Linked DNA regions of Pelagibaculum spongiae. The protein of the gene in region 1 interacts with the protein of each later gene in a pairwise test. Links are inferred from orthologs where the notes say so. Each region holds a gene or a part of one and is shown in the gene's direction. Other genes may lie near its edges.

Region 1 (5,878 bases):
TACCTGGACGCGTTTATCAATGGTAGCGCTGGATAAATTATTCCTTCGAGGGCAGTAGGTTGGATAAGCGCAGCGCCATCCGACATTTTTGTAATTAACGGTGCAGGCGCTTTTCTTGTGCGGCGTTTCTTCTATTTTGAGATGGCGCTGCAATGAGTAAAACATCAACAGTAACACCTGATTTTAGCGGCCAAAAAGCCATGGCCAAGCAACCAAATTTATTCCTTCGGGGACGTTAGCTTTGAGCGAAAAAAAATTACCACCGGCGATTTTGCTGATGGGCCCGACTGCCAGCGGTAAAACCGACTTGGCAATCGAGCTGGTAAAAACCATGCCAGCAGAAATTATTAGTGTCGATTCAGCGATGGTTTATCGCGGAATGGATATCGGTAGCGCCAAGCCTTCTGCAGAAGAATTGGCCGCAGCACCGCATCGATTAATTGATATTTGTGATCCGTCAGAACCTTATTCTGCAGCTCAGTTTCGAGAAGATGCTTTAAAAGAAATGGCCGAGATTTCCAGCCGAGGGAAAATCCCGCTATTAGTCGGAGGTACCATGATGTACTTCAAAGCGCTAATAGAAGGCTTAGCTGAGCTACCCCAATCAGATCCGGAAATTCGTGATCAATTAAGGAAAGAAGCAGAAGAAAAGGGGTTGCAGGCATTGCATTGTGAACTTTCGGTCATAGATCCCGTCTCAGCTGAGAGGATACATCCCAATGATCCACAGCGACTGTTACGTGCTTTGGAAGTGTTTCGAATTTCGGGACAAACCTTGACGCAACACCAGTCCGTTCAGAAGGAAAATCCGCTACCTTATCGCACCCTCGCGATATCATTGATGCCAGAGTGCCGGGCACAACTGCATGAACGTATTGCATTAAGGTTTAACCAGATGTTGGAGCTAGGTCTACTGGATGAAGTTCGCACGTTATACCAACGTGATGATCTACATCCGGAGCTACCGTCAATTCGGTCAGTAGGCTATCGCCAGTGCTGGGAACATCTTAACGGTGAATTGGATTATCAGCAGATGATTGAACGAGGTGTGATTGCAACAAGGCAATTGGCGAAACGCCAACTGACTTGGCTAAGAAACTGGAAGCATCCGCTACACCAAATAACAGCGGGTGACAAAAGCGCAATAAACCAAATCGAGCAGATGTTAGAAAAAGCAGAGTGATTTGCTTTAGCTAATGGCTGCTACACTGTATGCGAGCCAGGCAGCGGTATTCATTTATCGTTGTTGTTTCACGCCCCGGAGGGCACGGCGAGCGCCGAAAAAAAAACAATTAGTTTGAGGAGATGGACACCATGTCAAAGGGGCAGTCCTTACAAGACCCTTTCCTGAATGCGCTGCGTAAAGAGCGTATTCCTGTATCAATTTACCTGGTTAACGGTATTAAGCTGCAAGGTCAGGTTGAGTCTTTCGATCAGTTCGTGATCCTGTTGAAAAATGCTGTCAGCCAAATGGTTTACAAGCACGCGATATCCACAGTTGTACCCGCTCGAAATGTTCGCATGACCGGTACGACTGATGATGACGAGTTCGATCCTGGCAATGCATAATAACCGGTAGTAGGCCTTTGCTATTTTTTGATCGGCCTGCCAGCGGTGAAAAGGCAATACTGGTGCATCTTGATTTTGCACTGGTATCTGACCTTAAAGATCGCCAGGAATTTGAAGAGCTGGTTATCTCTGCTGGTGCCTGCCCCATGGATGTGGTTGGCGGGCGCCGCAGTGCTCCCCATGCAAAATATTTTGTTGGCTCAGGCAAGGTGGAAGAAATTCGCAGTGCGGTTTCTGCTCACCAAGCTGAAGTAGTCATCTTCAATCACACCCTCTCTCCTGCCCAAGAACGTAACCTTGAATATCACCTCAAGTGCCGCGTTGTTGATCGTACTGGACTGATACTCGACATTTTTGCGCAAAGAGCTCGTACCCATGAAGGTAAACTTCAGGTCGAGTTAGCTCAGCTTCAACACCTGTCTTCACGACTGGTACGCGGCTGGACTCACCTTGAGCGCCAAAAAGGTGGTATCGGTATGAGAGGTCCTGGTGAGACACAGCTGGAAATGGACCGTCGTATGCTTAGCATGCGCGTCAAGGCGATACAGGCCCGCCTAGAAAAAGTGCGTAAACAACGTGCTCAAGGGCGTAAAGCCCGTAACAAAAATGAAATTGCCACGGTATCTTTGGTGGGTTACACCAATGCGGGCAAATCAACCCTCTTTAATCATCTGACGTCTGCTGATGTTTATGTAGCCGATCAGTTGTTTGCCACACTCGATCCAACACTTCGCAAATTGGTATTGCCTCACGCAGGTAGTCTGATTCTTGCCGATACGGTTGGATTTGTTCGAGATTTACCACACGATCTGGTTGCCGCCTTCCGAGCGACTTTGGAAGAAACGCTAGAAGCCAGTTTATTGCTGCAAGTGGTCGATGCTTCGGACGAAAATCGTCAAGAAACCATTCACGAAGTGGATGAAGTACTCGATTATATTGGTGCTGGCGAACTACCTAAATTATTGGTTTATAACAAGATCGATCTGCTAGATGAAAAACCAAGAATCGATCGAGATGCAGAAGGCAATCCACAAAGAGTTTGGGTTTCTGCAAAAACCGGGGAAGGATTCGACGAACTCTATCAGGCGATTGCCGAGCGACTGCAAAGCAATTTAATGCGTTGTGAGATTCTGCTGCCAATTAATGCTGGCCGGTTACGTGCCGAACTTTTTGAGCAAAATGCAGTGATCAATGAGCGTTACAGCGATCAGGGTGAAGCCATCCTGGAGCTGGAATTACCACAACGAGATGTAGAGCGATTGTTGGCCAATGCAGGCGTTCGCCTGATTGGTATTTCTAAAGATTCGCCACTAGAGCTGGTTTCTGCCGAATAAAAAGTTCGGCAGATCCCTTGTCAAAAGGCAATCAACCCCCACTATGGTTTCAACGTTTTATCACAAAATCTGTCTTTAGATGCATGGTGTCTCACCCAATCTGGCTGCTAGAATGCAGCTATTCGGTGTGTTGCACTGGCAATCATCGTGCGAAATAACGCACAGGGGAGAATTATCTATGGCTTGGAATGAACCGGGTGGCGGCGGTAACCGACAAAATCCCTGGGGTAATAACTCCGGTGGTTCTGGTGGTCCTAAAAAAGATCAGGGTCCACCAGACCTAGATGAAGTAGTAAAAAACTTCACCAAGAAGTTCAGCGGCAAAGGCGGCGGATTTGGTGGATTTGGCAGTGCCAAAACGCCTGGCGGCGGAATTAGTACCGTATTTATTCTGGCAGGCCTGACGCTAATCTGGTTCCTGTCTGGCTGGTATAAAGTTGAGCCAGCAGAGCGCGGTTTGATACTTCGCTTGGGTGAATATCACGATACTGTCGGCCCGGGCCCTCATTGGTATCCTCGTTTTATCGATACGGTTGAAATTCATGATATCGGCGTAGTTCGTAACTATCCGTTAACTTCAACCATGCTGACCCAAGATGAAAACATCGTTGATATCGATCTGCGGGTTCAATATGTGATCAAAGATCTGAAAGATTATGTTCTAAAGATCAAAGATCCTGACCGCACCTTAGGTGATATCACTCAAAGCGCATTGCGCGAAGTGATCGGTCAAACCAAGCTAGACGCTATCTTGACTGAAGGCCGTGACGTAGTTGCAGCTGACACTAAAACCAAAATGCAAGAGCTACTCGATTCCTACGGCGCAGGCTTACAGGTTACTCAGTTGAACTTGCAAAAAGCAGATCCACCATCCGCAGTAAAAGCTTCCTTTGATGACGTAATCAAGGCGCGTGAGGATAGGGAACGCTTTAAGAACGAAGCACAAGCTTATGCCAACACCACGGTTCCTCTGGCAGAAGGTCAAGCTAAACGTAAATTGGAAGAAGCTGCCGCTTATAAAGAGCAAGTCGTTCAACAAGCGGAAGGTGAAGCCGATCGTTTTGTTAAGCTGTTAACCGCTTATCAAAAAGCGCCTGAAGTTACCCGTGATCGTCTGTATATCGAGACCATGGAAAGCGTGTTTAGCCGAGTAAACAAGGTTCTGGTTGATGTAGAAGGTGGCAATTCATTAATGTATTTGCCATTAGACCGGATGGGTGTTCAACCACAAGCCGCTTCTGCGCTACAAAATCCAAACATCGAAACCATTGGCGGCTCTAGCCTTTCACAACTGCCATCACGACTTGAAGCGCAGCGTAATACCACCGGTAGCGGTCGTGTAGCGCCAAGAATTCCAAGTCGGGTAGGAGAATAATTATGACCAGATCATCTAGTGGAATTCTGGCCATTTTAGGCCTGATCGGCTTAGTTATTTATGGCAGTGTTTTTGTGGTTTCCGAAAAGCAGCGCGCGATGGTGCTGTTCTTGGGTCAGATCAGCCAAAGCAACGTGCAGCCAGGCATACATTTCAAATGGCCAATTGTTAATGAAGTTCGTACATTCGAACGCCGCATCATTACATTGGATGCGCCACCGGCGAGCTTTTTGACTGCTGAGAAAAAAGCAGTTGAAGTCGATTCATTTGTTGAGTGGAAAATCAGCCCATCTGAAGGCGCTTTGCTGAATTACTTCACCACCACTCGTGGTGATGAATTACAGGCAGCACGTCTATTGACCGATATCATCAACAAGGATCTACGTGACGAATTTGCACGCAGAACTTTGCAAGAAGTCATCTCGGAAGATCGTTCAGAGATTATGCGATTAATGGTTGCTGCGGCAAACGCAAAGGTGCTGGAACTCGGTATCGAAGTGGTTGACGTTCGAATCAAACGTATTGAGTTACCGAGCAAAGTAACCGAATCGGTTTATCGTCGGATGCGTACAGAGCGTAATCGTATTGCTCGTGAGTTCCGTTCTAACGGTGAGAAAGACGCTGAAATCATTCGCGCACAAGCAGACCGCCAGCGTACTGAAATCGCTGCAACTGCTTACCGTGATTCTGAAATCATTCGCGGTAATGGCGATGCAACAGCAACCACTATTTATGCGGATGCTTATAGTCAGGACCGTGAGTTCTACGGCTTTGTCAGAAGCCTGCAAGCTTATCAGCTCAGCCTGAACAGCAAGCAAGATACTCTGATACTCAAGCCTGATAGTGAATTCTTCCGCTATTTCAACAAACAAGCTAAATAATCTTAGTGCTGCCTACTTAACATAGGCAGCACACAAGGTTACAATCTTGCTTTAGGGCCGGGATTATCCCGGCCTTTTTGCGCCTTTCTTTATGCGCTAATGTAGTGTGACTCATGAATGATTTGTGGTCTGCACTGGCTTTGGTACTGGTGATTGAAGGTATTTTGCCTTTTATTGCACCCGCTCGCTGGAAAGCAGCGATGACCCAAGCAGCCAGTCAGAATAATCGTTTTTTGCAGTTGATGGGTTTAGCCAGTATGACTGGTGGCCTGATGCTGCTTTACATGGTTAGATAACGATGCAAGATAATACTCGGTGGTTGCTCCCCGAGGGAATTGATGAACTCTTGCCACCCCAGGCAGCCAAGGTTGAAGCTCTCAGGCGACAGCTACTGGATCTCTACAACCTCTGGGGCTACCAATTGGTATACCCTCCGCTTGTAGAACACCTTAATTCCCTGCTTACCGGTGCCGGTAGCGATCTTGAACTCCAGACTTTCAAACTCACCGATAGCCTAAGTGGTAAACTGCTCGGTATTCGTGCCGACACCACACCACAAGTTGCCCGAATCGATGCCCACAAGTTAGGTGGCACAGGCGTTAATCGTCTTTGTTATCACGGCACGGTTTTGCGCACCAACCCGCAAGGACTCAGTAATGGTCGAGCACCGGCGCAAATCGGTATCGAACTGTTTGGTCATGGCGGCATTGAAAGTGACG
Region 2 (3,574 bases), on another replicon or contig:
AGCCTGACAAAATGACGTAACTGCTAGACGTAGAGACTAAGAAGTATTCTGGATTAGTTGGCTAAGGTTTCTGCCAGTTGAAATCTGTTTTATCGTGCATATATAAGGTGAGCATTAATGCATCATCAGGAGAATTAAGAATGAGTGATCATATTGTTGCAGTGACTGACGGCGACTTCGACGAGAAGGTACTGCAGGCTTCCGGGCCAGTCCTGTTAGATTTCTGGGCAGAGTGGTGTGGTCCTTGCAAAATGATTGCTCCTATCCTGGATGAATTAGCAGAAACTCTGGCAGGTAAAGTTACTATCGCCAAGATGAACGTGGATGAAAATAACGGCACGCCAGCTAAATTTGGCGTTCGTGGGATTCCAACACTTTTGCTGTTTAAAGATGGTGAAGTGGCCGGAATGAAAGTCGGTGCGCTGTCTAAGTCACAGTTACAGGCTTTTATTGAAAGCAATATTTAAATCGTTTTCTATACACCATGGCAGCGTTTTACGTTGCCTGGTTTATATTCAAGCGATTAAAAAAGTGTGACAAGTAACGGGGGTTTTTGACATGGAACAAGCACCCTGTTCAAAGGTTTGCTGGACAGCCCGAAAGGGATCACATACACTCCAGACAAATAGATTCTATTATAACCCCCTCGACTAACTACTTATCTGAACCGGACTTTCGGGAAGTTCTGCAAATTGTTACTCAAAGCTTTGCATTGAGTTATCAAACGCAGGAAGAAAAGCCGCACTAATCAGTCATGAGCTATGAACCTAACCGAGCTTAAGAAAAAACCCGTCTCAGAATTAATGGATATTGCCCAAGAGCTGGGTCTAAACAGTATCTCCCGTTCTCGCAAGCAAGATATGATTTTTGCCATCCTAAAGGCTCACGCCCGAAGTGGTGAAGACATTCACGGCGATGGAGTATTGGAAATTTTGCAAGATGGCTTCGGCTTCTTGCGATCAGCAGACAGCTCTTATCTGGCAGGCCCAGACGACATTTATGTTTCTCCCAGCCAAATCCGACGATTTAGTCTGAGAACTGGTGATACCGTTGCAGGTAAAATCCGGCCGCCAAAGGAAGGTGAAAGATATTTCGCTTTGCTGAAAGTGGATCAGATTAACTTTGAGCGACCAGAAGCTGCTAAACATAAAGTTTTGTTTGAGAGTCTGACGCCACTTTTCGCTGATGAACGAATGTCAATGGAGCGTGGTAATGGCAGTACCGAAGACATCACCGCTCGAATCATCGATCTTTCTGCACCGATTGGTAAAGGCCAGCGTGGCCTAATTGTTTCACCGCCGAAGGCTGGTAAAACAATGCTGATGCAGAATATCGCCCAGAGCATTTCGATTAATCACCCTGAATGTTACTTAATGGTATTGCTGATTGATGAGCGCCCAGAAGAAGTAACAGAAATGGAGCGTTCGGTTCGAGGTGAAGTGATTGCTTCTACCTTTGATGAACCAGCAAGCCGTCACGTTCAGGTTGCTGAAATGGTCATCGAGAAAGCCAAACGTTTGGTTGAGCACAAAAAAGATGTAGTGATCCTGCTGGATTCGATTACTCGTCTGGCACGTGCTTACAACACTGTTGTGCCGTCATCAGGCAAGGTGTTGACTGGTGGTGTTGATGCTAACGCATTGCATCGTCCAAAGCGTTTCTTTGGTGCAGCACGTAATGTGGAAGAAGGCGGAAGCTTGACCATTATTGCAACTGCCTTAGTAGATACTGGCTCTAAGATGGACGAAGTAATCTACGAAGAATTTAAAGGCACCGGTAACATGGAGATCCATCTGGATCGTAAGGTTGCTGAAAAACGTCTTTATCCGGCGATTAATATCAACCGCTCCGGCACCCGTCGTGAAGAAAAGCTGTCTACAGCAGCTGAATTGCAAAAGGTTTGGATCCTGCGCAAAATTCTCCACCCGATGGATGAGTTGTCAGCGATTGAATTCTTGCTGGATCGCTTGAAAGATACCAAGACCAATGCGCAATTCTTTGATTCGATGAAGCGCATTTGATCTGAAAAATCTTTAAAAAAGGGCCTGCGGGCCCTTTTTTATTACCAGTCAAAATAATCGATGCGCTAAAAATGTTTTAGCGGCTAAAATGGTCTTACCGATCTGAATGATCATTCAGATATCGCACCGGCATAACATTACTCGAAAGAGGTGCGCGATGAGTCAGTCTTTTTTTAGTCAATTGAGTTTTGACCAGTGGGTTGAATTAGCTCAGAAAAATCCGAAAAAGCTTGATCAGATAAAACAGAAAATGGTCAATGAAGTGATTGATCAAGCCGCTTCTGACAGGCAACTGAGACTAAGGGCATTTCAATGGAAGTTGGAACAAATTAGTCGCATTGCACCAAGTCCACTAAGCGCCTGTATTACATACAGTCATATGATGTGGAAGCAAATTTACGGAGGGCAAGGATTGGTTAGTGCATGTCAATTATCTTCGCATAAGGCAAAAATCCTGCCGTTAAAGAAATAAGTGGCTGTTTTCCGGTTACTTGTTGATCTGTGTTTTGATAAATATGCGCAGAGCGCTTTATTGTGTTTTCTTATCGGCTTAATCGTGCAGAACTGTGTAGCTTTTGCTGTAATTGAGTCAGTTTATTCTAGTTAGGCACCCTAGCGGTGTATAGGCGTTAAGATGGCTGCAGGTAAACAAGCTCCAAGAATATCAGATACGATCATGGCCAAGATCGAAGCTATGATTCTCGAAGGTGAAATTCCTGTTGCTAGTCGCTTGCCTCCTGAACGAGTTTTAGCCGAGCGCTTTGGAATTTCTCGCCCTTCATTACGTGAAGCAATCCAGAAATTAATAGCCAAAGGCTTATTGTTCAGCCGTCAAGGTGGTGGCACTTATGTCACTGCAAGTCTGAGTGATACCTACATCGGCCCATTGGCTGATTTGCTAGCAATCTGCCCCGAACTTGTTGACGATACGTTAGAATTTAGAAACCTTTTGGAACAACAGGCAGCAGCACTTGCCGCGTTACGCGCCAGTGATGAAGACAAGGCTGAGCTGGTCAAATGCTTAGATGCAGCTAACCACCTTAAGCATGAATATGAGCAAACACCTGCAGAAATGGATATTAGTTTCCACCTAGCAGTAGTGAAAGCGAGTGGTAACAAAGTACTGTTTAATACCTTCCGTTGGATGTATCAATTGCTTAAGCGCACTGCGGCTAGCAACTTGAATGCAGCATTAACCAACGAAGATGCACGTAACGAAATGGATTCACAACATCGTCATATTGTTGATGCCATTTTAGCGGGTGATGCAACGGCTGCTGCTAAAGCAGTTTCTAGCCATTATCATCATATTCGCCGTTGTCTGGAGGAGCACGGTGACTTGCCTCCAGCGAATATTCCTACACCATTAGTTGATCCGGTCAGTAAGTAAAATATTCAAAACGGCAGCCTTGAGCTGCCGTTTTATTATCTATACCCAAACCACTTCATGATGAATGCACACCTTAAAGTGACCTAGTATAAAAATTCAATTTCAAAGTTCTGACAACTAAATCTACTAAAAACAATCACCTTTAGTGAATGCTTAAACCAAT

The links. Proteins that work in one complex are often made in the same cells at the same time.
Region 2: the proteins of hfq (region 1) and rho interact in binary tests that used the Escherichia coli proteins (3 or more experiments, as listed by UniProt). The link is inferred for Pelagibaculum spongiae from one-to-one orthologs.

What each region holds. Positions count from the first base shown.
Region 1 is NZ_QDDL01000002.1:316,838-322,715, forward strand. What follows is about bases 1-2,941. They hold hfq (RNA chaperone Hfq), read left to right. Parts: upstream 1-1,314; coding sequence 1,315-1,569; downstream 1,570-2,941. Other genes in these bases: mutL (DNA mismatch repair endonuclease MutL), read left to right, coding at 1-58; miaA (tRNA (adenosine(37)-N6)-dimethylallyltransferase MiaA), read left to right, coding at 242-1,183; hflX (ribosome rescue GTPase HflX), read left to right, coding at 1,587-2,903. In the rest of the region: FtsH protease activity modulator HflK, read left to right, coding at 3,082-4,278; protease modulator HflC, read left to right, coding at 4,281-5,159; DC094_RS07405 (DUF2065 domain-containing protein), read left to right, coding at 5,273-5,455; DC094_RS07410 (ATP phosphoribosyltransferase regulatory subunit), read left to right, coding at 5,458-5,878. UniProt on the Escherichia coli protein: RNA chaperone that binds small regulatory RNA (sRNAs) and mRNAs to facilitate mRNA translational regulation in response to envelope stress, environmental stress and changes in metabolite concentrations.
Region 2 is NZ_QDDL01000006.1:136,073-139,646, forward strand. Bases 1-2,891 are described here. They hold rho (transcription termination factor Rho), read left to right. Parts: upstream 1-761; coding sequence 762-2,021; downstream 2,022-2,891. Other genes in these bases: trxA (thioredoxin TrxA), read left to right, coding at 141-467; DC094_RS14790 (DUF3135 domain-containing protein), read left to right, coding at 2,179-2,493; DC094_RS14795 (FadR/GntR family transcriptional regulator), read left to right, coding at 2,656-2,891. Outside these bases: more of DC094_RS14795, read left to right, coding at 2,892-3,411. UniProt on the Escherichia coli protein: Facilitates transcription termination by a mechanism that involves Rho binding to the nascent RNA, activation of Rho's RNA-dependent ATPase activity, and release of the mRNA from the DNA template.